Regions from separate parts of the Agarivorans sp. QJM3NY_29 genome, predicted to be linked through region 2. Evidence: predicted binding sites of a transcription regulator. Region 2 holds the regulator's gene; each other region holds the start of a gene.
The links. Region 2 encodes sigma-54, which starts transcription at its own class of promoters, with help from an activator protein. Its sites were predicted from a motif close to GTTGGCACGNNNNTNGNNT; they were not measured.
Positions count from the first base shown of each region.

Region 1: the regulator sigma-54 is predicted to act here: its motif matches at 5,795-5,813, upstream of ACRRS0_RS08990 (FlgO family outer membrane protein).
Region 3: the regulator sigma-54 is predicted to act here: its motif matches at 2,212-2,230, upstream of glnA (glutamate--ammonia ligase).

Region 1 is NZ_CP194036.2:1,948,464-1,958,623, forward strand. It holds gene galE (UDP-glucose 4-epimerase GalE) at 653-1,672, shown strand; gene ACRRS0_RS08970 (UDP-glucose--hexose-1-phosphate uridylyltransferase) at 1,727-2,809, shown strand; gene galK (galactokinase) at 2,802-3,971, shown strand; tRNA gene ACRRS0_RS08980 (tRNA-Arg) at 4,159-4,234, opposite strand; gene ACRRS0_RS08985 (flagellar assembly protein T N-terminal domain-containing protein) at 4,593-5,735, opposite strand; gene ACRRS0_RS08990 (FlgO family outer membrane protein) at 5,841-6,425, shown strand; gene ACRRS0_RS08995 (LPP20 family lipoprotein) at 6,406-6,882, shown strand; gene ACRRS0_RS09000 (FlgO family outer membrane protein) at 6,941-7,687, shown strand; gene flgN (flagellar export chaperone FlgN) at 8,502-8,921, opposite strand; gene flgM (flagellar biosynthesis anti-sigma factor FlgM) at 8,929-9,252, opposite strand; gene flgA (flagellar basal body P-ring formation chaperone FlgA) at 9,329-10,009, opposite strand.
Region 2 is NZ_CP194036.2:4,219,765-4,229,924, reverse strand. It holds gene ACRRS0_RS19105 (carbon-nitrogen hydrolase family protein) at 1-104, shown strand, start outside; gene tldD (metalloprotease TldD) at 110-1,555, shown strand; gene yjgA (ribosome biogenesis factor YjgA) at 1,580-2,086, opposite strand; gene pmbA (metalloprotease PmbA) at 2,461-3,798, shown strand; gene mgtE (magnesium transporter) at 3,976-5,337, opposite strand; gene ACRRS0_RS19080 (HPr family phosphocarrier protein) at 5,575-5,844, opposite strand; gene rapZ (RNase adapter RapZ) at 5,831-6,688, opposite strand; gene ptsN (PTS IIA-like nitrogen regulatory protein PtsN) at 6,715-7,158, opposite strand; gene hpf (ribosome hibernation promoting factor) at 7,167-7,454, opposite strand; gene ACRRS0_RS19060 (RNA polymerase factor sigma-54) at 7,481-8,986, opposite strand; gene lptB (LPS export ABC transporter ATP-binding protein) at 9,038-9,763, opposite strand; gene lptA (lipopolysaccharide transport periplasmic protein LptA) at 9,760-10,160, opposite strand, start outside.
Region 3 is NZ_CP194036.2:281,386-291,545, reverse strand. It holds gene typA (translational GTPase TypA) at 151-1,974, opposite strand; gene glnA (glutamate--ammonia ligase) at 2,315-3,721, shown strand; gene ACRRS0_RS01315 (DUF4124 domain-containing protein) at 3,826-4,368, shown strand; gene glnL (nitrogen regulation protein NR(II)) at 4,445-5,500, shown strand; gene glnG (nitrogen regulation protein NR(I)) at 5,513-6,922, shown strand; gene ACRRS0_RS01300 (DNA topoisomerase family protein) at 7,159-7,737, opposite strand; gene ACRRS0_RS01295 (DUF494 family protein) at 7,881-8,354, opposite strand; gene dprA (DNA-processing protein DprA) at 8,357-9,460, opposite strand; gene ACRRS0_RS01285 (LysM peptidoglycan-binding domain-containing protein) at 9,461-10,160, opposite strand, start outside.

The sequences.
Region 1 (10,160 bases), 2.3 Mb from region 2:
AGATTTAGTTCGGCGAACAAGTGTAAGCTAAAGTTATTTTGGAATAATGTTTCATTTAGTGAAATAGCAGCATAAAAGCTTCGCTATTTTAGTTGAGCTTGGGGGCTTGAGCGATGAGGCTTATTCCGAGTGCCATCCATTCACGGGCTAAATTTACAGAGTTGTTCAATCGAATTTTTCGAAACTGAGCCTGCTCCCAGTCTTTTGACTAGTGAATACATGCCATCACTGTTTTGAGTCTATGCTCTGCATATGTTGAGTGAGTTTGTTTCACGATTCTTCAACAGATGAGGCACTTAAGGTAAACGTTAACATTGCTGGGCTTGTTTGTTTTGCTTTGGGATTGGGCGTGGCAGAGAGTTAGTTGTGTTAAATATGCCTGATGAGCTAGCTCTATAGTTCTCGCTTTAATACTCATTTGTAACAACTTCATCATTACATGCCCTTTGTTGTAGCAAAAATGTTTCGCCATCTTTAATTATTATCTCCAACTTTTAGGAAAGGATGACCGAGATCTCAACTCTTGAATGAATGGAGTGGAAACGTTTACCCTTTCATGTTTCAATAACGCAATTGGTAAGCTGAGTTATGTATTCTACTCAAGTTGAGTCGATCTACCTTCAGCTGCAGCGCATTGTAAATGGAGTATGTGATGAAAAAGATCTTGGTGACTGGCGGTATGGGCTACATTGGCAGTCATACTTGCGTGCAGATGATAGAGGCTGGCTTTACGCCGATCATCTTGGACAACCTAGCGAATAGTAAGCCAGAAGTACTCCTACGGATTGCCCGTCTTAGTGGTCATAAACCGATGTTTTACGAAGGTGATGTACGCGATCGTCGCTTATTAGACCAAATTTTCAGTGAACATCAAATTGAGTCCGTGATCCATTTTGCGGGACTAAAGGCGGTGGGAGAGTCGGTGCTAAAACCGTTTGAATACTATGATAACAATGTTTATGGCTCGTTAGTTTTAGCGGATGTGATGCGCCAGTCAGGTGTAAAAAGCCTGATTTTTAGCTCTTCTGCGACAGTTTATGGCGAACCTGAAAATATGCCTATTGATGAAAGTTTTACGACCGGCGCGGTAACAAATCCCTATGGTCGAAGTAAATACATGGTGGAAGAATGCTTGCGAGATATTCAGCAAGCCGCGCCTGATTTGAGTATTGCCTTGCTACGTTACTTTAATCCAGTTGGTGCTCATCCGAGTGGTTTAATCGGGGAAGACCCTCAGGGGATCCCTAATAATTTAATGCCATTTATTGCTCAAGTGGCGGTAGGACGCCGGGAAAGTTTGTCTATATTTGGCGATGATTACCTCACCGCCGATGGTACTGGGGTGCGCGATTACATTCATGTCATGGACTTAGCCGATGGGCACATCGCGACCTTAAAGGCGGTGGCTCAAACGGCCGGCTTGCATATCTTCAATTTGGGCACAGGAAAGGGAAGTTCGGTCTTGGAAATGGTGAAAGCCTTTGAGGAAGCCTGTGGACATCCAATTCCCTATCAAATTTGCCCTCGTCGCGGCGGTGATATTAGTGAATGTTGGGCCGCGACCGATAAGGCGGCACAGTTATTGGGCTGGAAAGCTAGTCGAAGTATTGAGCAGATGAGTGCTGACACATGGCACTGGCAATCGAAGAATCCTAATGGTTATGAGCAATAAACATTTATTTAGAGTGCGTCTAGATCGACGCCTTTAACGGAGTAGAGAACAATTATGTTAGATCAGGTATTTGACCCAACTGAACATCCGCATCGTCGGTATAACCCCTTAAGTGGCCAGTGGATTTTAGTTTCGCCGCATCGGGCTAAGCGCCCATGGAGCGGTCAAGATGAAACGCCCTCAAAGGAAGCACTGGCCAGTTATGATGCGGGTTGCTTCTTGTGCCCTACTAATACGCGTATCTCTGGGGACAAAAATCCAGACTACCAAGGCACTTATGTTTTTAGTAACGATTTCGCTGCTTTGATGACCGATTCTCCTGATGTTCCAAAATCAGACAACCCTTTGTTTGTGAGTCAGCAAGCACGGGGTTTAAGTCGAGTGATTTGTTTCTCGCCAGATCATAGTAAAACCTTACCTGAGTTGCCAGTGAGCGCGATCCGTAGCGTTATCGATACATGGAGTGAGCAGATTGAAGCGCTGGGTAAGGACTATTTATGGGTACAAGCCTTCGAAAATAAAGGCGAAACCATGGGTTGTTCTCAACCACATCCGCATGGGCAAATTTGGGCGAACAGTTTTTTACCCAATGAAATTGAGCGCAAAGACCAACATTTGCGAGCCTACTATCAGCAGCATGGTCGCAATTTACTCTTGGATTATGTGACTCAGGAGCAAGCCAAAGGGATCCGCACCGTGGTTGAGACTGAACATTGGTTAGCGTTGGTACCTTACTGGGCGGCTTGGCCATTTGAAACCATGTTGTTACCCAAAACTCATATTCGCCGGATGAGTGAGTTGTCGAACGAACAGCGTGATGATTTGGCTCTTGCCATTAAAAAATTGACCAGCCGTTATGACAATTTGTTTCAGTGTTCCTTCCCATATTCGATGGGCTGGCACTACGCCCCTTTCTTTAAAGACGGGGATACCTCAACAGAACATTGGCAGTTGCATGCTTTGTTCTATCCACCTTTGCTGCGTTCTGCCAGTGTTCGCAAGTTTATGGTGGGTTATGAAATGTTGGCGGAAAGCCAACGAGATTTGACTGCGGAACAAGCCGCCGCTCGTTTACGAGATCTAAGTGACGTGCATTATAAACAACAAGATCAACCACAAGGGGTTAACCATGACTAATCGCACTCAACGATTGATTGACAAAGTCTCCGCGGCTTTTATGGAAATGACCGGGGCCTCTGCGAGTTATTTTATTCAGGCGCCAGGGCGAGTGAATCTAATTGGTGAGCATACCGATTATAACGATGGTTTTGTATTGCCCTGTGCCATTGATTATCAAGCCGTCGTCGCGGCAGCACCGCGTAGTGATAGCATGGTACGAGTGATATCGGTAGATTATAATAATCAAATTAATGAGTTTGATATTACTCAGCCGTTGCAGTTTGACCAAAACTGTATGTGGGTGAACTATGTTAGAGGCGTGATTAGCTGTCTATTAAATAAAGGCTATCAATTGGGTGGTGCCGATATTGCCGTGAGTGGCAATGTCCCACAAGGCGCGGGTTTAAGTTCATCGGCTGCTTTAGAAGTGGTTATTGGACAAACCTTTAAGACTCTATTTGATTTAGCTATTACTCAGCAAGAAATCGCTTTAATTGGTCAGGCCGCGGAGAATAACTTCGTCGGTTGTAATTGCGGCATTATGGATCAGCTGATTTCGGCAGAGGGACAGGCCAATCATGCATTATTAATTGATTGCCGCTCTTTAGAGACTACCGCAGTCGCCATGCCCGAAGAAATGGCGGTGGTGATTATTAACTCCAATAAAAAACGCGGCCTGGTTGACAGTGAATACAATACTCGCCGCGAGCAGTGTGAAGCAGCGGCACGCGGTTTGGGGGTAAGCGCTTTACGGGATGTGAGCGAAACCTTATTTAACGAGAAAGCAGCGACGCTTGAGCCGATAGTAGCCAAACGAGCTAGACACGTCATTACTGAAAATACCCGTACTTTGGCCGCAGCCGAGGCCCTAAAAGCCAATGATATGGCTAAGCTGAGTGTGTTAATGGAGCAATCACATGCCTCGATGCGTGATGATTTTGAAATTACCGTGCCTGAGGTGGACGCGCTGGTGGATATTGTGAAGCAACAAATTGGCGCGCAAGGCGGAGTAAGGATGACTGGTGGTGGCTTTGGTGGTTGCGTTGTTGCTCTTATGCCACCGTCTTTGGTCGATGGTGTATGCCAAGCGGTCGAGCAATATTATCAGGCTCAAACTGGTTTAAAAGAAACTATTTACGTGTGTAAAGCGATGACGGGCGCGGGAACTATCGTGTCATAGCTGTTCATTCGTTGACTGCTCTATTTGGCGCGGGGTTAGCGATGAGCCGTTGTTATCATTTACTTGGTGTTTTTCAACATAAACCTCGACGTCGTTCGAGGTTTTTGATTTTCTAAGTTGTTATACATCTACGAGTCTCGGCAAAATTTTAGTTTGCGCCGAAGATCTTGAGGAAAGTAAAACGAAATGGCGTCCCCTGCGAGATTCGAACTCACGTCTAAGACTTAGGAGGTCCTTGTTCTATCCAACTGAACTAAGGGGACGGGATGGTTCTGCAAACCCTATATTACAGTACTTGGTGTTGCGGCGTTCATTATACCCAGCTTTAAACGTATGAAAAGCTTCGGCTAACTGTTTGATTACTTCGTCGCCAAGTTAAAAGCTAGGGATTTTACGTTTCCCAGAGCATTAGCATAAGATGAACTACAAGTATGTCACTTGGTTTTATAAGCCAAGTACGCTCAAGCTTTCTTTCAAGGAAAAAGGACCGGGATCTTTGGCTCCTTCGGAGCGGGTCGAACATTTAGTTAAGTCATTTTTTCATCGTTCGTGGCTTAGCCTCTGTTCAATGGATCTTAAACGATTGGTATGGCAATCATCAAAGACAAACAGCGCTAACTTTTATTGTTTACTCACCAAATCGCCAAGTTGGATGTTGGCAGTCATGGTTGGATCGACGGCGACCACAATGGCACTTTGTTGGTAAATCTGCTCAATGCGTACCATGCTATCGGCAATATGTTGTTCTTGTCTGGGAATGTCCCATTGTCCCCAATGATAATTTTGATGGATCAGACTTAATAACATCCCCGGATTTAGTTGATTGGCATGACCTAGGTTAATTTGCCAGCGGTCCGGTCCGAGAACCTTCACGATACTCCCCTGTAAAGGCTGGCAGGCGAGTAAGGCATCCACCTCCGAAATCACCGTTTGCAGGGTATCATTCACCGTTTGCCCATAGGCTGAGCGCCAAAATTTAGCCGAGTGAGGTGAGACAATTTCACGTGCGTCAAATTCCCAAGGGGCATTCACCGAAAAACGTTTGTTGTAAATCTCTTCTAGGTCGATGGCGTTATAGACTCGCACATTAATAATGAAATAGCGTTGGGGGTAACTAAAGTTAAAGTGTTTGGGAGCGTAGTCTTGATCTAGCGAAATATTTTCCAGCTCGATCCCTAAAAGGTATTGGGCACCATAACGATGAGCAATATCTTTAATCGCAATAAAGTCATGCACTCCCGGTTGATGGTAGTTTAATGGTAATTTGGGAGGGTGCTTAATATTAAACTGACTCCCTAACTGGCGGGCAATATCATAGGTCCGTTGCTCCACGGCGGGTGATATTTCGTGAATTTGTCCTACTCGTACTTGATTCTGTTGTTTTAAGTAAGGAGGGAGTAACAACAGGTTTTTACTAAAGCCACTGGCTTTACATTGGCCTGTTGCTGGGAAAACATCGGCCTGTAAAACCACAAAGTACTGCTGTCCCCGACGGCCTTCATCTAATACTTTTAAGTTATGCAACGAGCCTTTCGAGACAACTTCCAATTGATCAAGGGTGAGTCTGCCTTCGGTCACCTGACTAATACTGGTTACCGAGGCGCCAGAATACAGAAGTAGCTGTTTGACCGCTTCTTGGGTGGCATTGCTGCGTGCCTGCTCAACATCTTGGCTGATGATGGTCGCGTGACCTTTTGCCTCGTACCACACTGCTTGACTGGGAATGCTAACTAGCATCGCGATCATTAAAATTAATAGTTTCATAAGGCCCTCCTCGTCACTAACAAGCAATAACTGTACCTAAAAAAAGCGTTATTTTTTTGACTGGAATGGTTATTGCTTAATAGTGTTTAGTCGGAGGAGATTACTATGCGTTATACGACTTTACTACTGGCGGTGCTTGCGTTACAAGGATGCAATACCAGCTTACACCATATTACTAATTATCCTTATGTTGAACCAAGGGAACAACAAGATGCAGTATTGTACGCACATGTCGATAATCTTTCTAAGCAGTTAACCGATGATTTAGAGTTGAGTGCTACAGATACGGTCGCGATTAGTTCAGTGGTTGATTTGGACAACTTGCAATCCAGTGATGGATTTGGGCGGCAAATTGCAGAGGCAATGTTTGCCGCTTTATCCCGAGAGGGGATCCATACGGTTGAGGCAAGACTCACCGGACGTTTACAGATGGACCCCGGCTACGGTGAATTTTCTTTATCGCGCGATGCAGAACTTTTACGCGAACAAATGCAAATAAGCTATGTGGTGGTTGGTAGTTTTCAACGAACAACCTCTGGCCGGCATGTGAATTTGCGGCTAGTTAATTTAGCCAGTCAACAGGTGGTGTCGGCCGCTTATCAATTTATTCCAAATAGCGCAGGAGCAAGCTCTCCTCGAGTCACAAGCATGAATGGGAGCTTACAACGCCATGAACAAACTGTACTTTAAAATATGGTCTTTTAGCTTAGCACTATTGTTATTGCTATCTTGTACTCCGACGACTCAGGTCAAGCAGGTTGAATGGACTTATCAGCCTCCTGGCGATTTTACAGTAGTGAATGCGGTTGGTTATGCGCCAATTAGCCAACAAAGGGGAGCCGATAAATCAACCAAGCAATTACGGGCGATGAAAGCCTCTAAGCTGGATGCTTACCGTGAATTATCCGAGCAAGTTTATGGGCAACACATTGATAGTACCGCTACTGTGAGTGATTTGGTGTTAGGCAATGAACGTTTAGCGGCTTCGGTGGCTGGGGTAATTCGAGGTGCGAAGGTGATTAATGCCTATGCTGTTGATGATGTGTATGTGACCGAATTACAACTTGATTTTAGGGAGGTATATCGGGTTACTATGTCAATGGCTCCAACTCGGCACCTAGAGAGTCAAAAAACCATACAATTTTAGTAAAGAATTTCGCTTTCATGCCGATATCTTAAGCGTAATGGACGATTAAGGACGTGACATGAAAGGTATTATACTGGTTGCCATGACCACCTCGATGTTGTTGGGGTGCTCCAATAGCTCTTCGATGCAGAAAGTGATGGTGGTGGATCCTTCGAATAACGTAAGTCCGGCTAAAAATGCGCGTTATCTAGAGGGACTGGTGGATGAAGATGGCCAACTGTTTTTAAGCAGTGCACCGAGCCGCTTAGCAAATCCGCCAGAGACTATGAAGAGTGACCCTGATGCTAAAAAAACATTGACCGATTATGTCAATATGATGTCACAGCGTTTGGTTTCTAGCTCTCAATTTGTAAACGCAGACACACCAATCGGGGTTGCCTCATTTGTGCCTCTTGATAACCTACGTACCACCGACCTGTTTGGTATGCAAATTGCCGAAAGTTTTGTGTATGAGATGCAGCAAAGTGGCTTTTCTGTGATTGACTATAAAACCACTGGCTTTATTCGTATTACGCCTGAAGGTGATTTTGTTTACAGCCGAAATGTGAAAGAGTTAGCTAAACGTTTACCAATAGAATACCTGTTAGTGGGCACTTTTAGTAAGTCTAACGATGGGATCTTAGTGAACGCGAGAATTGTTGGTGCTCAATCTAAAGTGGTGGTTGCATCGGCGCAAGAATGGATCCCCAATGAAGTTTACCAAAGTAAAGTGCCAACTCCAGTGAAGCGCGATGGTGTGATGATCATCGAAGCGCGTAAACAAGCTGCGAGTAAACCGATGGCTCCAATGGGGGAGCGGGGGTAGCGTTTCTCGTCTATTACATTCATGGAAAACCGCACCTTGCAGTGCGGTTTTTTGTTTTTAAAGTCTGCCTATCTTTCTCGATTGATTTTTGTCCAATATAAAAAGTGTTTTAACTAAGCCTGAAATATGAAATTCAGTCAGTGAAGCTCTCTTCATAGAGCGAATGTTACATTTTACTGGGTGATACTTTTTGCGGTGACTTTCGATATATTTGCCCTCTGTTCTGTTCGTCTGACAGCTTTTGATTTGAATAATCAATAATCAATAATCATGGTCATACTCCTATTTTTAACGGCATTAAAATCTAGCGCTTAAGTTGCTACCAATGGTGGCTTACCATTGATGGTTATCAAGGGGCATAACTATTAATGGATAAAGGACTATATCGATGCTGTCGGAACACTTTGGTTTATCGCTGACAAAGCTCGCAGTGCATCTGAAGTAGTGAAGCTGATTAATCATAGTCCGCCGCTTCATCATTTAAACGTACGAACATTGTGCCTCAGGTGGATCGATTTTCAGTCGGCGTTAGTGGGTCATTTTTACATCGGCGGTAACACTTGATGATATCTCCTATTTTATTCAGCGAATGGAGCTCTCATGGTGAAGAGATAATATATCGTAGAACAATTAGGTCTTATGGATTAGAGGGAATGGCAGATGATATTTGTTTGCCGTAAAACCTCTGGTACATTTTACTATTGGCGGAGTATATTTGTGGGATTTGAAGTCAATGAAGCTAAGCTAGCGGTTTAATTTAGGGGAGCTTATGGGAGTAAGGGGTCTAATTACATGGTCGTTCGAGTAATTACAGCTAGGCTTTAAAGCCTTTTCCCATACGCTGTGAGCTATGTTTTTTGCCTAATTTATCGTAAGTTGTGGCATTTTGGTTTTGTAGCTGGTCAATCACCGCGCTCAGTTGGCGAACTTTTTCGTTGCTTGCTTGAATAATTTCGCCATTAATAGTGTTTAACTCTTGGCACTGCTTGAGTAATTGTTGGATCCGCTCAACTTGCTCGGCTAACTCAGGAACGTCAATTAATTGTTGAGTTTGTTCCGACGATTCTAAATCATGATCAGCTTGAGTGATTGCAGTTAAAGCTTGTTCTTTTTGAGACGCGATTGCGTATAAGGCAATTGTATCATCACCAGCTAAGGCGTGCTTTTCTTGTTCCAAAAGAGAAAGCAGCAAATTAAGTTGCTGCTCTTGAGTATTCAGTAGGGCTACGATCATTGGCTAATTATCCAAAAGCTTTATTAAACTCACTTTCAAAGTCACCCATTTTTTGGGCTACCTTATTGGCATCAATTTGATAAGTACCATCGGTCACAGCTTGCTTGATTGATTCTAACTTAGAACTTCTGCTGTCAGAATCGTTAAGCAAATTCTGCTGAATACGGTTGAGTTGTTGTGCTTCGTTGGTAAGCATAACTGAATCCTGGGCTGCAGCAGAGCTAGCAGTTGAACGTTGTTCAGTGCTTTCTTTCGTCCCTTTGTCGGTGACTCGGTTAGAGTCAAGCTGACTTGGACGGCTTCCACCTAAGTTATTAATGTTTAAAGCCATAATGGCGCCCCACAGTTAATCAATTTTCGTATTCAATATAGCTATCGGCTTTCAATGTCAAAACTTGAGAAAAAATTTAAAGTTTTATCTCAACTAAACCTAAGGCCTTTATCCGACCAGTGACTAGGCGTTGTGACTTATTGTTTCTTACTTTTATGGTATCACCGATACTACCACTAGATAAAGCCGTTCCCTGAGTGCTAACACTTAAACCGCCTGCACCGGCAGAAATTATCACAGCATCTCCTTTACATATTAAGCAAATATCGCGCCCATTTATTATTTGGTCTTTTCTTAAACTCCGTTTAAGCTTAGCACCTAATAGCGAGTTAAGTTCGGTAAAGTAGTTTCCGCGTAAGCGATTTTCCGGTAAATAAGATAGACTTAAGTGTTGTTTAGTCAGTACGGCTCCTTGTTGAAGAGGACCGTTGGCAATCACAACCAATAATAATACTTGTTTTCTGACAGGGATGTATAATCGCCAATTGGTTTCGTCTGTGCAACTGACGAGAACACTAGTATTACGCCTTATCTCACCGTTTGCTAAGCTGTAGCTAAAGCCACTAGGGCAGTTAGGTATAGCGATGCGTTCATCCAATTGATTAGCGGTTAACTCAATTTTTTGATCGGGCTGGTGAGTGATGTGAGAGTCGACAAAATTGATAGCTGATTGTTCCAGCTGCTGGTGTAACTCGCTAGTGTGAGCTATAAGACTAAAGAAAATTAATAGTAACGCGGTGATAAATTTTTTTAGCATTTCTTATATGATACCGATTAAAGCAAAGTAACAATTGGCTTTTTTGTCTATGCTTAACAAGTTGGCACTAGGTTAAACAGCGTCAAAAAAACGGCTATTAAGTAAGATTAAGTATTAGTATACAGGGGTAAGCAAAGTTAATGCCCTTTTC
Region 2 (10,160 bases):
AGTCTATGGCGCGAGCCGAATTTAATCCGCAGTTAATTCAACAAGTGAGAAGCAGTATGCCAGTGTCGTTGCACGGGCAATTACATTTAGGGTGGAGAAAATAATCACTATGTCGTTTGAAAAAGTCAGTCAATCCTTACTCTTGCCAAGTGGCATTGGCGAACAAGAGTTGAGCTTAGCGCTGGCTGAAGTGGCGAAGAACCAAATAGATTATGCCGATTTGTACTTTCAACATAGTCGACATGAATCTTGGGTTTTAGAAGATGGCATCGTGAAAGAAGGCAGCTATAACATTGAACAAGGGGTTGGGGTTCGTGCGATCAGTGGAGAGCAGACCGGTTTCGCCTACTCGGATGTGATTAATCCCAATGCTTTAATGCAGACTTGTCAGGCGGCCAGAGGGATCAGCTCGCCAGCCTCAAGGGGCAACTTAAAGCCTTTTAAACGGGTCGCAGCGGAACAGTATTATCAAGCCAATAACCCCTTGGTTAGTTTATCTAATCAACAGAAGATTGCCTTATTAGAACGCGCCGACAAGTATGCTCGTAGCTTAGATCCTGCGGTTAACCAAGTGATCGTGAGCTTGAGTGGGGTCTACGAAGAAGTATTAATCGCAGCTAGTGACGGTACCTTAGCTGCGGATATTCGGCCATTAATTCGTTTCAATTGTAGTGTCTTAGTCGAACGTAAACAGCGCCGTGAACGCGGATCTGCGGGCGGTGGTGGACGTCAGAATTATAGTTATTTCCTTGAAGAAGTTGATGGCTGTGAACGGGCGATGGTTTATGTGAAAGAAGCGGTACGCCAAGCTTTAGTGAATTTAGAAGCGGTGGATGCCCCAGCCGGACTGATGCCAGTAGTACTCGGTGCTGGCTGGCCAGGTGTGTTACTACACGAAGCGGTGGGACATGGTCTGGAAGGTGACTTTAATCGTAAAGGGTCTTCGGCATTTTCTGGTTGTATCGGACAACAGGTAGCTTCGCCATTATGTACTATTGTTGATGATGGTACGCTTGCCAACCGTCGGGGATCGGTGAGTATTGATGATGAAGGTACGCCTGGGCAATATAATGTATTAATTGAAAACGGTGTTCTGAAAGGGTATATGCAAGATAAGCATAATGCTCAACTGATGGATACTCAGTCGACTGGAAATGGACGCCGAGAGTCTTATGCACATCTGCCGCTTCCTCGCATGACCAATACTTATATGTTAGGTGGTGAAAGTGAGCCTGAAGAACTCATCGCTTCGGTGAAAAAAGGCATTTACGCGCCTAATTTTGGCGGAGGTCAGGTGGATATAACCTCGGGTAAGTTTGTCTTTTCGGCTTCGGAAGCGTACCTCATTGAAGATGGTAAGATTACTACGCCAATAAAAGGGGCAACCTTAATTGGTAGTGGCCCTGAAGCGATGCAACAAGTGTCGATGGTGGCGAATGACCTGTGTTTGGATCAAGGGGTTGGAGTCTGTGGTAAGGAAGGACAAAGCATTCCTGTGGGGGTTGGCCAGCCGAGTTTGAAACTTGATCAGCTTACCGTTGGTGGCACTGCATAAATGAAAAGGGCCTTGGCCCTTTTTTTAAGAGTGTAATTTGAGATATTTAAGCAAGTCCTGGTGAGCCTTAGCTGGTTTTTGCTGCTCTAATTCTTTTTTGGCTTGGCGGACCAACTGGCGCAATTTTTGACGCTCTAACGCTGGATTTTTTTCGACTAAGGCATTAATCGCAGGGTCCCCTTCTTCTATTAGCTGCTCTCGCCGTTTCTCTAGAGCTAACTGGGCCTGTGCTTGATAAATGTGTTTGTTGCGGATCTTATCTAAGCCAGCATTGATGCTTTCAATGTCTTCGGTTCTTAGTACTTTACCGATGTAATTCATATGGCGGCGTGCCGCTTCTCGTTTATCTTTCAAGCGTTTGGCAAGGGCAATTGCTTCTCTTAAGGTTGCGCTCATGCTGATGGACTCTATTTGTGGGTTGGTTAAACCCACTAATTCGACGCCCAATTTTTTCAGTTTATCGGCTTCACGCTTGATTTCTGATTTACTAATCCACTCATCTTCGTCTGTAAAGGACGGGTCATTACTCATTTTCTGTTACTCATAGCACTTTTCGCATATCTTACCAGTTCTTGGCTATGGCCGCTCGATGAGTTTTGTGGTGAAGAGGGTTTATCTTTAATGCTTACATTTGGGACTTGGCTGGTGGATTTTTGAACGGTGCTTTGGCTGTTGTTAGCTTGTCTCTCTGTGCCAAGCAGTAAGCGCTTATAAACGCTGGATCATGGCTTTGGCTAAAACCTTTGACTCTTTGTTGTAAGGCGTTTACTTATTGTTGCGAGGTGTTTGCTTAGAATGCTAAGCTGCATCACTTGAGCTGGGATAACATCCTAAGATCTCGAACGAAAATTGACCGCTATAGTTCAACAGGCCCGAGGGCCATACATGGAAATTAAAAAATCAAAATGAGCCCTGAAAAACAATCGAGCCAAGAACTCAGTCAATTAAAACAAGCTGTTGAGTTTGCGATTAAGCAAGCAAAACAACTTGGCGCGGATGAAGCCGAAGTGTCGATTTCGAAACAAACGGGAATTTGTGTTGCGACTCGTGATCAACAAGTGGAAACCCTTGAGTTTAATCATGACGGTGCGCTGGGGATTGCGGTGTATTCGGCGAATTGTAAGGGCAGTGCCTCAACCTCAGATCTGAGTCCAGAAGCTATCACCAATGCGGTGAAAGCGGCTTATGATATCTCTCAATATACATCGGCGGATAAAGCGGCAGGGATTGCAGATAAAGCATTACTAGCAACAGATATTGCGGATCTAGAATTATTTCATCCTCACCCATTGGAGCCTGAAAAATTTATTGAATTAGCCAAGCAATGTGAAGGCTTAGCTTTGAGCAATTCGCAGATTAAGGCCAGTGACGGGGCGAATGTGAATAGTCACTACGGGGTGAAGGTTTATGGAAACAGCCATGGTTTTGTTGAAGGCTATCCAACCAGCCGCCATAGCATTAGTTGCATGTTGATCGCCGGTGATAAAGAGATGCAGCGTGATTACGCCTATAGCGTGGCGCGTGATTTTGCCGATTTAGACAGTATTCAACAACTGGCCGACAAGGCGATTAGTAAAACCTTAGGTCGCCTCGGTAGTCGTAAAATAGCGACTTGTGAGGTGCCGGTGGTGTTTGACCAAGAGGTCGCGAGTGGCTTATTTGGCCACCTCGTGGGGGCGATTAGTGGTGGTAATTTGTATCGCCGTTCGTCTTTTTTACTCGATAGTTTGGGCAGTCAGCTGTTCCCTAGTTGGTTGTCGATCTACGAGGACCCTTTTATTAAAAAAGGCTTATCAAGTACTCCTTTTGATAGCGAAGGCGTGGCCCCGAAAGCGACCCATATTATTGCTGATGGGCGTTTAGAGAGCTATTTGTTAACCAGCTACTCGGCACGTAAACTGGGCATGCAAAGTACCGGTCATGCTGGTGGGATCCATAATTGGTTAGTGCAGCACAGTGGGATAAATCGGGCTGATTTGCTGAAGCAAATGGGAACCGGTTTATTGGTGACAGAGCTGATGGGCCAAGGCGTTAATTTGGTCACCGGTGATTATTCTCGAGGCGCGGCTGGTTATTGGGTTGAAAATGGTGAAATTGCTTTTCCGGTACATGAGATTACGGTAGCCAGTACCTTGCCAGAGATGTTTGCCAATATAGTTGCCATTGCGGATGACTTCGATAAAGAAAGCTCAATTCAAACCGGTTCAATATTGATTTCTTCGATGAAGATTGCGGGTAGCTAGTACTTGTTGCTCTTTCAGCGTCTATTTCTGTTTAAGATAAGCATTTTAACAGCGGCCTGTGGTATGCCGCTTTGTTTTCTCCGAAAATACAGCTCAAGCTTGCTTCAAAGATAAATTTTTCGTCAGCGCTTAGGCTGATTGATATTTAGTAGGAGCTTCGATTTAGATACTCCTGCCTTAAGCTAATACTAAGGTGGCCATACCTAAAAAGGAGAACAAGCCCATCACATCGGTGATGGTGGTTAAGGCCATTCCCCCCGCTAAAGCGGGGTCGATATTAAATTTTTTCATTAATAAGGGAATACTAACCCCAGCTAATCCGGCTAAGGACATATTAATGAACATCGCCCCAGCGATGATAATGCCTAAAGTCCAGTCACCTTTCCATAGGGTGATCACTACCGAAATAACACTCGCCCAAATTAAGCCATTTAACATACCGATTGCGGCTTCCTTACCGATCAACCAGCGAGAGTTGCCCTCGCCAATGTGGCCCACCGCAAGCCCCCGGATCACGAGCGCTAAAGTTTGATTGCCAGCGATGCCACCCATACTAGGAACAATAGTCATTAAGATCGCTAGCGTTGCCAATTGTTCAATCGTTGATTCAAACATATTGCTAATCGACGCTGCAATTAAAGCCGTACAAAGATTCACCGCTAGCCAGACGGTGCGCCGTTGAGTACTTTTTAAGACCGGGGCGAAGGTATCCTCATCATCGTCCATCCCCGCCATCCCCATCATCGAGTGTTCCGCATGCTCACGAATAATATCCACCACATCATCGATGGTAATTCGGCCTAACAAGCGCCCTTGTTCATCAACTACTGGGGCAGATATCCAGTCGTGGCGTTCAAACAGGGAAGCCACGTCATCTTCATCCATGGCGACCGGTATGGTTTCGGCATTACTATCCATTACCTCTCTGACGTTGACGCTTGGATTAACGGTGAGCAAGGTTGATAGTGGGATATCGCCGAGTAGTAAATCATTCTCATCGACAACATAAAGTGCATCCGTTGCCTCAGGAAGTTCGCCCCTAAGCCGCAAATAGCGCAATACAACATCAATACTGACATCTGCCCGCAGGGTGATGGTGTCGGTATTCATGATACTGCCAGCGGTGTCTTCTGGATAAGCGAGCGCAGCTTCGACTCGATGGCGGTCTTGGCCATCCATTTGCGACAACACCTCTTGATAGACACTATCGGGTAGGCTGCGAAGCACGTAGGCGATATCATCGGTGTCCATTCCCTCGGTCGCTGCAGCAAGGGTTTCGGGGGCCATTAATTGGAGTACCCCTTCCATGACATCTTCGTTTAATTCTTCGAGGATCTCACCGTGCTTTTCCGGATCGGTGAGTTGCCATAATACTTTTCGACCTGCGGGAGGGCTAGATTCTAATAGTAGAGCGACATCACAAGGCGGCATCTGATGAAGCATTCGCCTAACATGCACAAACATACCACTATCGAGCGCTTGGTTTAGCTCCTGTAGGCGTTTGTGTTGATTAGGATTTAACTCCATCTCTTCAGGCATAAGCGGTCCTTATAGTCGTGTAAAGATTAAACCACGCTTTTAGAGCGGGTGAACCTGTCGCGGATGGTACAAAGGTTTTCAGCGGAACCCTTTGGGTAACATGTGTCACAGTTTACGGCTTGAGTACCTGCATCAGTGCTGTTTCTACGCGATAGGCTCTGCCTTGTCCGCTACGATATAAATATTCACTAAAAATGCAACAGGACTTAGTGTAGCAGTTGCATCAATAAATTCGCGTTATTCCTCGTCGAAGTTTGCTTCAACGAGTTGTTGTATGGCATCGAGAGCAGCCTCTGCATCGTTACCTTCAGAGATTATCGTGAGGGTATTGCCTTGAGCGCTTGCCAACACCAGCAATCCCATCACGCTGGCAGCCGAAGCGGTTTTTTTCCCGTCAATAATACTTACTTCAGCTTCAAATTCTTGTACCAATTCGACCAGTTTGGTGGCTGGGCGAGCGTGTAAGCCCAGTTTGTTTTTTACGACGACTTGTCTAGTGAGTTTCAAGTTTATGTTCCAAAGTTCGATGGCGCCGCTGCACCTTACGTTTTTGACTAAAGTGTTCAGCCAGTTGTTCGGCGACATAAACACTACGATGTTGTCCGCCAGTACAACCAATTGCGATGGTCAGATAGGCGCGATTATTGGCTTCTAAATGCGGCAGCCAAGATCCTAATAAATCAGCGATTTGCTGGATGTACTGCTCTACAAGAGGCTGCTTGGCTAAATAATCTTTAACCGCTTGATCGAGACCGCATAAAGGTCGTAGTTCTTCTTGCCAGTGCGGGTTCGGTAAAAAGCGAGCATCAAATAGGTAATCGGCATCATTGGGTACGCCATTTTTAAAGCCAAAGGACTCAAACACCATAATTAATTGCTGCTGTTGTTCTCCGGTCACTCGCGATCGAATGAGCTGACTCAATTCATGTACGGATAAACGCGAGGTATCTATTCTTAGGTCAGCATTGCGAGAAATGGGGGCGAGCAGGGCGGTTTCAGATTCTATGGCCTTGGCTAGAGACATGTCGTTTTGACTCAGTGGATGAACCCGCCGAGTTTCACTGTAGCGGCGGATCAGCGCATCATCTTTCGCGTCGAGAAAAATACTTAATAGGTTAAGCTCAGAGCCTTCATCGCGAATTAGTTGACCGATGGGTGAGGGTTCATCAGGTAAATTTCGCACATCAATGCTAATGGCGACTTTGGTGTACTGTCTTTTTAGGTGTTCAATTAAAGGACGCCATAATACGACTGGTAAATTGTCGACACAGTAATAACCTAAATCTTCTAATACTCGTAGTGCGACCGTTTTACCTGAACCGGAGCGCCCGCTAACGATAATCAGTTCCATGATAACCCCTAATAACGATTAGAGTCTTAGGCTATCATGATCGTGTATAATTCGTCATCACTTTGTGCTGTACGAAGTTGTTTGCATATTTGCTTATCGTTAAGTTTTTCAGCAACTTGAGCGAGAGTATTTAGATGTTGTTGACATTGGTCTTCGGGAACCAGTAAGGCAAATATTAAATCAACGGCTTGATTGTCAATGGCGTCAAAGGAAATCGCCGGAGTACAGCGTAATAATACTGCGGTCGCATGGTATTGATTGCCTATTCTACCGTGAGGGATCGCGATGCCTTGGCCAATGCCAGTACTGCCCATGCGTTCACGATTTAATAAACTTTCAAATATACTTTTAGATGTGGTGTCGAGTTGCTTCGCAACTAGTTCACTGATCAATTCCAATGCTCGTTTTTTTGACGAACATTGGACTGCACTTTGGGTGCAGTCCAAGCTTAGTACTTTATCTATTTGCATTACTATGACTAATGTTTGGTGAGTTTTTCTTTATGCTTAATGACTTGGCGATCGAGCTTATCGATGAGGCTATCGATGGCCGCGTACATATCAGCGTGTTCTGAAGTGGCGAATAATTCACCACCATTTAGGTGTATAGTGGCTTCGGCAATCTGATTCAGTTTTTCGACATTGAGAATAACATGGACATTATTAATTTGGTCGAATCGTCGTTGTAGCTTAGTAAACTTAGTGTGGACATATTCTCTCAAAGACTCAGTGATTTCTACGTGGTGTCCAGTAAGGTTAATTTGCATAGATGTCGTCCCCTTTATAGTGGCCTTTAAATAAGGCTCTTACGTTGGTTAGAAGGTGGAATAGCCAATGACTCACGATATTTAGCTATCGTACGCCTAGCCACCTTGATGCCTTGATCTGCCAAAATATCAGCGATTTTACTATCGCTGAGTGGTTTACTGGTATTCTCGGCAGCAACCAGTTTCTTAATTAATGCACGAATGGCTGTTGAGGAGCATTCTCCTCCACCATCGGTAGCCACATGGCTAGAGAAAAAGTATTTGAGTTCGAAGATCCCGCGAGGGGTATGCATGAATTTTTGAGTCGTGACCCTAGAGATCGTGGATTCATGCATTTCAACCGCTTCGGCAACATCATTCAATACCATCGGTTTCATGGCTTCTTCACCATATTCAAAGAAAGCTTGTTGGTGATGCACGATGCAATTAGAGACTTTCAGTAGGGTTTCGTTACGGCTTTCAATACTCTTGATGAACCATTTTGCTTCTTGCAGATGGCTGCGAATAAACTGGGTATCGTTGGCGTTGGTCGAGGTTTTAGTCATCGATGCATAATGTGAATTGATGCGTAGTTTTGGCATCGCGTCAGGATTGAGTTCAACCACCCAGCGACCTTGACGTTTAATCACCGAGACATCGGGAATTACGTATTGGGCTTGATTTGGTTCGACGGCATTACCAGGTCTTGGCTCTAAGGTGTGAATCAGCCGCATCACTTCGCGTAGCTGCTCCTCTTTTAACTTGGTTTTACGGGCCAATAAACGAAAATCTCGATTTGCTAATACGTCAATATGATTCGATACGATGTCTTTCGCTTCATTCAGCCAAGGTGTTTGTTCGCTGAAACGACTTAATTGGATGAGTAAGCATTCCTGTAGAGAGCGGGCAGCAATACCAACTGGATCGAAGTGCTGAATACGTTTAAGTACTGCTTCAATTTCATCTAACTCGACATCTAAATCATTATTTTCAATCGAACGTAGTCCCTCAAGTAATTGCTCACAATCTTGGGTCAGGTAACCTGATTGGTCGACTGCGTCGATGATGGCGAGGGCGATCGCTTGGTCTATTTCACTAAAAGGCGTGAGGCGCATTTGCCAGAGCAAGTGATCTTGTAAGGAGTCAACGGTTTCACCTTGAAACAACATGTCGTTGTCATCACTGCTGCTACCGGATGAAGAGCTGGCAGGAGCCGAACTCGCGCTGTAAATGTCATCCCAAGTTGAGTCAACCGGAAGATCGTCTGCGACGGTATCTTGACTAATGGCATCGCCAGTTTCCATCTGGCTGCTATCGATCTCCGTTTGGCTATTGTTTGCATCACTATTTTGCTCGCTGGCTGATTTAAATTCAGCCGAGTCTGCGTCATTTGCTTGCGCTTCATCTGCTTCTAGCAGAGGATTACTCTCCAAAGCTTCTTGGATTTCCTGCTGCAGATCCAGCGTCGAAAGCTGGAGTAAGCGTATGGCCTGTTGTAACTGGGGGGTCATGGTTAATTGCTGACCAAGACGCAACTGCAAAGATGCTTTCATTAATTACCGCTGTTCCTTCTTTTTATTATCGCGTTTGAGGACATACTTTAACTATAGCTTGAATTGTTCACCGAGATAAACTCGTTTCACATGCTCATTTTTAAGTATCTCCTCAGGTTTTCCTGAGGCTATCAGTTCGCCTTGGCTAACGATATAGGCGTGCTCACAAACATCTAGTGTTTCTCTTACATTGTGGTCGGTGATCAATACACCCAGACCGCGATCACGAAGATGTTCAATGATTTTTTTTATATCGATAACAGAAATAGGATCCACGCCTGCGAAGGGTTCGTCAAGCAAAATAAACTTAGGTGCGGCAGCTAGAGCGCGGGCAATTTCTACTCGGCGACGTTCACCGCCCGACAGACTCATGCCTAAATTCTTGCGAATATGACCAATATGAAACTCTTCAAGTAAGTCATCGAGCGCGCCCATTTGTTGTTGTTTATCGAGGTCTTTACGTGTTTCTAAGACCGCTAAAATATTCTTTTCTACCGAGAGGCGACGAAAGATAGATGCTTCTTGCGGTAGGTAACCTATGCCTTTGCGAGCCCGGGTATGCATGGCGGTACTTGACAGATCTTCGTTGTCAATTAGGATCCGCCCTTGGTCCCTTGGGACTAAACCAACCACCATATAAAAAGTGGTGGTTTTTCCAGCGCCATTGGGCCCTAATAAACCGACAATTTTTCCAGTTTCAACATTGAGACTCACGTTTTTAACGACCTTGCGCCCCTTGTAACTTTTGGCAAGGTTTTCTGCAATTAAGGTACTCATGGTTGAGGCGTGGCCTTGGGGGCAACTTTGTTGAGTTGTTGGGGTAAGAAAATGGTGGTCACCCGATTGTTTTGGTCGCCCTGAGCAACCATTTCTTGTTTGTTAATGCTGTATTTAATCATTTGACCTTTGACTAAGCTTTCTTCTTGCTTCAGCAGTGCATTGTTAGTAAGCGTAAGCGTTTGAGTCTTCAAATCGTAACGCACTTCGTTCGCCTCTGCTTCAATGGGCTTACCATTATCTAAGAGCTGATAGAAGGTGGCTGGTTTGCCTTTTGCTATCATCACTTCGCTGCCTTTTTGCTCACTTCCGATAACGCTCAGTTCTTCGGCGCGCATTTTTATCGAGCCTTGAGTCACGACGACATTACTATAAAAAGTGACGCGATTTTCTTTGA
Region 3 (10,160 bases), 1.1 Mb from region 2:
ACATCACGCAGTTAGCGGTGATTGAGCCCAGTAAGAGTGAACAGATAATGAGTTAGATTGGTATACAACAGGTATTTGCATTTAATCGGCTCCAGAAACAACAAAGGCAGCTTGCGCTGCCTTTGTTAATTTTTAAGTCATAAGCACAGCTTATGGCGCTTTTGGTGGCCGAGCTGCACGCTTACGATCGTTTTCAGTAAGATGGCGCTTACGAATACGAATACTCTCTGGCGTTACTTCAACCAGTTCATCATCATCAATAAATTCTAAAGCTTGCTCTAGAGTTAACACGATCGGCGGCGTAAGGGTTTGAGCTTCATCGGTACCAGAAGAACGAACGTTGGTGAGCTGCTTACCTTTCAAACAGTTTACCGTTAGGTCGTTTTCACGGGTATGGATCCCAACAATCTGACCTTCGTATACTTCGTCAGCATGTTTAGCAAACAAACGACCTCGGTCTTGTAAGTTAAACAACGAGTAAGTCAGTGCTTTACCGGTAGCATTGGAGATTAATACGCCATTTTGACGTTGACCAATGGTGCCGCCTTTGTGTGGACCGTAACACTCGAAAGTATGATAAATCAAACCAGAACCCGAAGTGAGTGTCATGAATTCAGTTTGGAAACCCATCAAACCACGGCTTGGCATTAGGAAGTCCATGCGAACACGGCCTTTGCCGTCTGGTGCCATATCTGTAAGGTCACCCTTACGAATGCCCATTTGCTCCATAACACTGCCTTGATGCGCTTCTTCAACATCAATGGTCACTGTTTCATAGGGTTCTTCTAGTTGACCGTCAACGGTACGTAGAATTACTTCTGGACGTGATACTGCAAGTTCAAAGCCTTCACGACGCATGTTTTCAATCAAGATCCCCAGATGAAGCTCACCACGGCCTGATACGCGGAACTTATCTGGGTCATCCATTTCTTCAACACGTAATGCAACGTTATGCACCATTTCCTTTTGTAAACGCTCTAAAATATTTCGAGAGGTCACAAACTTACCTTCTTTACCAGCAAACGGAGAGTTGTTCACTTGGAAGGTCATATTCACCGTTGGTTCATCTACGCTTAAAGGAGTTAAAGCTTCTACATTATTGGTATCACAAATGGTGTCAGAGATTTTTAACTCGCCTAAACCAGTAATAGCAATAATGTTACCCGCTTCCGCGAGAGAAGTTTCTTTACGCTCAAGACCGAGGTAATTTAGCACGAGGCCTATTTTACCGTTACGTTTCTTACCATCAGCACCAATAATGGTCACTTGCTGGTTTGGCACAACACTGCCGCGGGTAATACGGCCAACACCAATCACACCGACATAAGAGTTGTAATCCAACTGAGAGATTTGCATTTGGAAATCGCCGTTTGGATCAGCGGCTGGAGGTGCAACGTTATCTACAATCGCTTGGAACAGTGGTTCCATATTGTCTGATGGATTATCTAAATCCATTGTCGCCCAACCATTGATAGCTGATGCGTAAACAACTTTAAAGTCTAATTGGTCATCAGTGGCACCGAGGTTATCGAATAAATCAAATACTTGATCCATCACCCAATCAGGACGAGCGCCAGGCTTATCGATTTTATTGATCACCAAAATTGGCTTCAGGCCTTGAGCAAAAGCTTTTTGAGTCACAAAGCGGGTTTGCGGCATTGGGCCTTCTTGTGCGTCAACCAACAGCAAGACCGAATCAGCCATTGACATCACACGTTCTACTTCGCCGCCAAAGTCGGCGTGTCCAGGAGTATCTACGATATTGATATGGTAATCATGCCATTCGATAGCAGTATTCTTTGCAAGAATCGTAATACCACGCTCTTTTTCAATATCGTTAGAGTCCATGACTCGCTCTTCAGCATCGCCACGGGTAGTTAGAGTTCCTGATTGCTGCAATAGCTTGTCTACCAGGGTAGTTTTCCCATGGTCGACGTGAGCAATAATGGCGATGTTTCTTAACTTATCTAGCACGGCGTTTAGCCCTTTATATAATGAGGTAAAATCAAAAAGTGGGCTATTGTACATATAAACGACAAATTCTCATAGTTTTAAGTTGATCACGGTTTTTCTAACTAGCAATTAGGGTATGATTGATCTGCTCAAAAGCTCATGCACCAATATGGACAAAGATAGCACCAACAAGGTGCGTTAGTTTGCACTAATTTGATGCCTAGTCGTAGTACCACCATATATATCAAGGCCTTATGTGTTGGCACAATTTTAGCTTGAAGCAACACAACAACGTTAATTCGTCATAAATACTACTAAATCGTTTGAACCATCAATTTTGATGACACCGGAGGTTAAAAACATGTCTGCAGAAGTTTTAGCTTTGCTTAAAGAGCAAGAAGTTAAATTCGTTGACTTACGCTTTACTGATACTAAAGGTAAAGAGCAACACGTATCTATCCCATCTCACCAGGTTGACGAAGATTTCTTCACCGACGGTAAAATGTTTGATGGTTCTTCTATTTCTGGCTGGAAAGGCATTAACGAATCTGACATGGTTTTGATGCCAGATGCATCTACTGCCGTATTAGACCCTTTCACTGAAGAAAACACTCTGAACCTTCGTTGTGATATTCTTGAACCCGCAACGATGCAAGGTTACGACCGTGACCCACGTTCAGTTGCTAAGCGCGCTGAAGCTTACATGCGCTCTACTGGCGTTGCAGATGCAGCTTATTTTGGTCCAGAACCAGAGTTCTTCCTGTTTGATGATGTTAAATACAAAACTGACATGTCAGGTTCTATGTACAAAATTGATGCTGATGAAGCATCTTGGAACTCAGACAAGCACTTCGAAGATGGTAACACTGGTCACCGTCCTGGAGTGAAAGGTGGTTACTTCCCAGTTGCCCCTGTCGATTCTTCACAAGACCTACGTTCTGCAATGTGTTTAGTACTTGAAGAAATGGGCCAAACGGTTGAAGCGCATCACCACGAAGTAGCAACCGCTGGTCAAAACGAAATCGCAACTTTATTCAACTCAATTGTTGAAAAAGCCGATGAAACTCAAGTTCTTAAATATGTTGTCCACAACGTTGCTCACGCTTACGGTAAAACAGCAACCTTTATGCCTAAGCCTGTTGTTGGTGATAACGGTAGCGGTATGCACGTTCACCAATCTATTTGGAAAGACGGCGAAAACTTGTTTGCTGGTGACCTATACGGTGGCCTATCTGAAACTGCATTGTTCTACATTGGCGGTATCATCAAACACGCGAAAGCAATCAATGCTTTTGCGAACGCTTCGACTAACTCGTACAAACGTTTGGTCCCTGGTTTTGAAGCCCCGGTAATGCTAGCTTACTCAGCACGTAACCGTTCTGCGTCAATTCGTATCCCAGTGGTTCCATCTCCAAAAGCACGTCGTATCGAAGTTCGCTTCCCTGACCCATCAGCCAACCCATACTTAGCATTCTCTGCCATGTTGATGGCTGGCCTTGACGGGATCAAGAACAAGATCCACCCTGGCGATGCTATGGATAAAGATTTGTACGACCTACCAGCAGAAGAAGCTGCAGCCATTCCACAAGTTGCAACTTCGTTAGAAGACGCACTGAAGAATCTAGATGCTGACCGCGAATTCTTAACTGCCGGTGGCGTATTCAGTGATGATTACATCGATTCTTACATCGCATTGAAAGCTGCAGACGTTGAACGCATTAACATGACAACTCACCCAGTTGAGTTCGAATTGTACTACAGCGTATAAACAAAACGTTAAATCGCTTCAAAAACCCGCTTTTAAGCGGGTTTTTTTATTGCTTTTCATGTAAATCTTGCCCACCTTAATTAATTAGCTCAGAGGAAATAAAGATGGGTAAATATTTAACGATCTTTTTAGCGATGCACTGCATATTGTTCAGCGCCCAAGCAAACAACACCGTCTACCAATGGGTGGATGCACAAGGTGTCACTCACTTCTCCGATCAGCCGCAAGCGGGTGCCACTCAATTAGAGGTCAACCCCGTCCCTCCAGCAACTCAAGGGCCACTGGTAAGCCCTCGGGCAGCAGTCAAGAAAGCTGAAAAAACCATCAAATATCAATTAAATATCAGCCAGCCACTGAATGAACAAACAATCAGGGATAATCAAGGTAAAATAACCATCAAAGCCGCTACCTCCCCCGCACCAAATAACAGCATGAGCTACAAATTAGTGCTCGATCAGCTGCCTCAAGGCCAGTTATCTAAACAAGCTCATTTTCAACTCACCAACATTGATCGAGGCGCCCACACAATTCAAGTGCAGCTAGTCGATAGTTCGGGCAAGCTTATTGCATCATCCGAAACAATAACCATATTTTTGCACCGTGCTAAAACATCAGGCAGCGTAAGCACTACAGCAGGGGGAAGCTAAGTTCTCATTCTCTGCTTTTTAGCGTTAAAATTAGTGCAGAGGCACCAAAGTGGTGCAACCCATTCAGGAGAGAGTTGTGTTGAAGATTTCTGGGCTAGAGCGCTTGGTACTTGAAAATCAGGTAACAGCGATTGTGTTGCTCGATGCTGAACTCAATATCCAATATGTGAATGCTTCGGCCGAGCAATTACTCGGGCAAAGTGCGAAACGGCTGATCAACGAACCACTGACTTTACAAATTAAACACAGCTCACTAGACCTAAGTAAGTTAGGCAGCATCTGCGGGGTTGGTCAAAGCTTTACCGACAACGAAGTCACCTTGGTGTTTGATAACCATCATGCCTTGGTCGAGCTCTCGGCGACCCGATTACAAGAGCAACATTCCTATCGCTTAATGTTAGAAATGCGTGCCATTGGCCAACAAAAGAAAATCTCACAGGAACTTTATCAACACGCTCAGCAACAAGCGGCCAAGGAATTGGTGCGCGGTTTAGCTCACGAGATAAAAAATCCACTAGGTGGATTACGGGGCGCAGCACAGCTATTGGAAAAAGAACTGGTAAATCCAGAACTGAAAGAGTTCACTGGCATTATCATCGAGCAAGCGGATCGATTACGAAAACTGGTTGATCGTTTACTCGGGCCACAGCGTCCCGGTCAACACGAATTACACAATGTGCATTCGGTATTAGAAAAAGTACGCCAATTAGTTGGCTTCGAACTCCCCGAGGGGATCACCATCGATCGTGATTACGACCCAAGTATTCCCGATTTTGAAATGGACCACGAACAATTACTGCAGGCTTTTCTCAATATTGTACAGAATGCAATTCAAGCGCTTGGCTCTGCAGGCGGAACCATCAATATCATCACCAGAACCGCGCACCAAGCCACCATTGCGGGCCGGCGCTTCAGATTAGCAGCAGAAATTAAAATCATCGATAACGGCCCAGGCATACCAACCGAACTTCTCGACACCCTATTTTACCCTATGGTCACGGGACGAGAAGGCGGTACAGGTTTGGGCTTATCAATCGCACAAAATTTAATCAATCAACATAAAGGCAAGATTGAATGCGCAAGTTGGCCGGGTCACACCGAGTTTACCATTCATCTTCCCCTAAGACGTTAAGGATGTACTAAGATGGCAGCAACAGTATGGGTAGTTGATGACGACAGCTCTATCAGATGGGTGTTGGAAAAAGCATTAAAAACTGCGGGCTACGACTGCTTAAGCTTTGCCGATGGAGAATTGATGCTACAGCAGCTCGATTACGAGCAGCCCGATGTGGTTATTTCTGATATTAGAATGCCAGGCATGGATGGTTTAAGTTTACTCGAAAAAACCCAGACCCATTTTCCAGAAATGCCGGTGATTATTATGACCGCCCACTCCGATCTCGATAGTGCGGTAAATGCCTATCAACGGGGCGCATTCGAATACTTACCCAAACCCTTCGACATTGATGAAGCAGTCGCCTTAACCGAACGGGCCGTTGCCGTTTCCCGCGAGCAAAAAGGTAATAAAGTCAGTAGCAAACCCAGTTCTCCCGCACCAGAAATTATTGGTGAAGCACCTGCGATGCAAGAAGTGTTTCGGGCGATTGGACGCCTATCCCGCTCTAGCATTTCAGTTTTGATTAACGGTCAATCGGGGACCGGTAAAGAGCTGGTTGCCCATGCACTGCACAAACACAGCCCCCGCGCAAATGGCAGCTTTATTGCCTTAAACATGGCCGCGATCCCTAAAGATTTAATCGAATCTGAACTATTTGGCCACGAAAAAGGGGCATTTACGGGTGCTAACAATATTCGTCATGGACGCTTCGAACAAGCCAACGGCGGTACCCTATTTCTAGATGAAATTGGTGACATGCCTCTCGATATTCAGACTCGTTTATTACGGGTATTAGCGGATGGACAGTTTTATCGGGTCGGAGGCCATTCACCTGTTCAAGTGGATGTACGGATCATTGCGGCAACCCACCAGAACCTAGAGAAGAAAGTGACCGAAGGCGACTTCCGTGAAGATTTATTCCATCGCCTCAACGTGATTCGAATTCACTTACCATCTCTGGGTGAACGTCGTGAAGACATTCCATCACTCGCCAAACACTTCTTAAGCCAGGCCGCCAAAGAACTAAATGTAGAGAGTAAATCCTTACACAAAGATACCCAAAGGTTCATGATGCAACTCGCTTGGCCAGGTAATGTAAGACAACTCGAGAATGTTTGCCGCTGGCTTACGGTGATGGCCAGTGGTCAAGAAGTATTACCGGCGGATCTTCCGACTGAGTTAAGCAAACCGGTCGTCACCGAACACGAGGAGAATAGTGAAGGAAACTGGAGAACCCTGCTAAAAATTTGGGTGTCGCAACAGTTAGTCTCGGGACAAATTGATATTCTGGGTGAAGCCATGCCCGACTTTGAACGGATCATGCTCACCACCGCCTTAGAACATACCCATGGGCATAAACAAGAAGCCGCTCGCTTATTAGGCTGGGGGAGAAACACGCTCACCCGTAAACTCAAAGAGCTGAACGTCGAAGACTAATACCAATCCGACTCATTATGTGCTCAACTTATTGCGCAGCATAAATCTGCCGATAATCAGTAATTAGTGGCTCTAATGACAAAATACATCACGCCGTTAGCGGTGATTTAGGCCAGTAGAAATGAACCGATCATGAGTTAGATTGGTATAACTGTTTATCTCACACGCGGTGCGATATAAAGCCAGCAAAAAGGGAAGCTCGCTTCCCTTTCTATTTTCTTAATGTTTGCGCCAGTTTAATTCTGCTCGATTGGTGCACTCTTATACTGACAGTTTTTTTGCGGACAAACTTCACGTATTCCTGCTGCGGTTTTTTTCAGTACTAATAGTTTCCAGCCACAATCTGGGCAAGCTTTCGCGACTGGCTTATCATTGACCGCATACGAACATTTCGGGTAACAATCACAAGCATAGAACGTTTTACCATAACGAGATTGACGTTTCGCCAGTTGCCCTTTACCGCAGGCAGGGCACTGGATATCGGGCGAGTCTTCGGCTTGCGGCTGAGCCGATTCGATATGTTGACATTGGGGGAAAGCACTGCAACCAATAAACATGCCATAGCGGCCTTGTCGCAACATCAAGGGCTCACCACAATCGGGACAAATAGTACCGGGTAAAACTTTCTCCAAGGAGTGGTCTTGCTGGTGTAGAGCACGGCTATAATCACAGCTGGGATATTGGCTGCATCCCAAGAAAGCTCCCGATTTACTACTGCGATGCTGCAGCTCACCACCACACTTGGGACAAACCTCGTATTCTTTCTCTAAGGCATGTTCATGCGCAGAAAACAATTTAGGATCAATTTTGGACATGGCTACACCTCATTCAACTTGGCTAAGCATAACAAAATTGCAGGTTGAGGCGTATTAATTCGACAGCGGCGTGTCTGATTGAGCAATAAGCAGCCTGAAACACCGCCAGTTAGCGGTGTATCATCGCTTCAAACCTAAGCACTTTAATGCAGAGGCCCGTCACCAAGATCAAATAACAATTCTTCCATTTGCTGATAGGCCGACTCACTACCGGGAACATTGAATAGCACCATCAAAATGATCCATTTCAAATCTTCCAGCTCAAGTTCTGGTCCGTCAAGCTCCATCACCCGGTCAATTACCATTTCACGTGTTTCAGCATTCAAGACTTTCATCTGTTCTAAGAACAGTAGGAAACCTCGACAAGCAACATCTAACTTGGCAATTTCTGGCGCAGTATAAATGCGTAATGATGGTATATCTGAAGGATTCAAATAAGGTTGTTTGTCACTATCTTGCAAGGCTGCAAGTTGTTCCAACCAATCTAAGGCCTTATAGATCTCTTCTTTATGAAATCCCGCACGGCTAAGCTCTTCTGTAAGCTCATCGTGATCCATCAGCAGCTCTACATCACTATGAATGTAAGTTTCGAATAGATACATGAGGATATCAAACATAACTAGTTCCTCCTCAGCTTCACATAACCACCTGGCACGACGGCCACAACACCCAATATCTCAAGCTCAGTTAACTGAGCCAGTACAGCATCAACAGGTTGTTGAGTGCTTAAGACCAAATCATCAATTGAAGTGCTCTCATATGCTAAGTTATCCAACAATTGCCGATAAGGCAAATCTTGTTCTTGCATATTTTGCTCCAGCGACGCTAAATGCTGTTCTGGCTGAGCAACAAAACCAACTAACTCTTCTGTTATATCGGCCGCAGAGGTGACTAATTTAGCGCCTTGCTGAATTAAGTGATGGCAACCTACATGCAAAGGGTCATCAATAGCTCCAGGGACAGCGAATACATCACGGCCCTGTTCAGCGGCATAATTTGCGGTGAGTAAAGAGCCACTAGGCAGCCCGGCTTCGACCACCAAGACCGCTAAACTTAAACCACTGATAATACGATTTCGCCGAGGAAAGTGATTAGCCTTCGCAGCGGTACCGGGCCAAAACTCACTTACCATCGCGCCTTGTTCCGCAATCTCATGCGCCAAAGCCTGATGCCGTTTTGGATAAACGCGATCAAGCCCCGTCGCCACGACTGCAATCGTGCCGTCGCCCCTTGCCTGCAAAGCACCCTTATGGGCTGCAGCGTCAACGCCTAAAGCCAAGCCACTGGTAATAGTTAGTCCTTGTTGTGTTAACTGACGAGCAAAGTCTTGAGCTTGCTGTAGGCCCCGCCAACTCGCATGACGACTGCCCACAACTGCAAGTTGCTGGCTGCTGAGTAAGGTTGGATGGCCTCGCACAAATAACAGCAAAGGGGGCCGCTGTATTTGTCTTAAACATTCGGGATAAAGCGGGTCGAAGCAACCCAATAAATGACATCGCTCCTGCTCTAACCAACGCAGGGCAAGCGACATACGCACTTGTTCTGGGTGCAACAGCGCCTTAATTTGCGCCTCACTAAACTGCCAGGCAGCAAGTTGCTTGGCATCTGCAGCAAATAATTGTTCTACACTACAACGAGTTAAGACCGCCAACAGGCGGCTGGGAGAAAAGCGGGGCACTCCGGCCAGCCGCAGGTACTGTTCAAGCGTTAAGCTCGGCAGCAACTATAAACTCTCGACCAAATAATTAGCCCGCACCATCACTCTACTGTCGGTAATAATGGCATAGCTGACCTTATCATAAGATTTAAATACCATTAATTCGCCCACTTTTTCATTCGGCAAGGTCACCCGCTGATCTTCCTTATTAAACAATCTATCGTAATGATTAGCCGTCTCTTCGTAGGACTTGCGTTGTACCTTATCAATCATCACCTGGCCGGGTTGAGTAATCGCAAACATATCCCCCGGCGCAACATGGTCACGAATACCTTTATTAATCACCACTACATCGTTACGACTCATTACAGAGGTATCTGTGGCAGCAGAAAGAATCACCCCGGGCGAAGCAAGTTGCTTATTATTTGGCACAAAATAGGCGGGTAAGCGGTCTTGGTCAGGCAACGCCAGTATGATGTCACCTTGATTAATTTCTTTTAGTACCTGAACAACCTTAAACTGGATCATATTATTTGGGTGTAAGCGCTCCGCCAAACCAACTCCAATAAAATTCAGTTTTTGCCCTAAATTTTCTTTAGTCTCGGGATCTGTATATTTATCACCGACTCGATAGATCCCGTAATATTTACCCGGTTCGGCCTCACCTCGAACATAAATAGCCCGCCCTAAAGCAATCCGCGACTCAGCATCGTTATCACCGAGTACATAAGGGATATCTTGTAGCGACTGCTGGTCAATCACATGA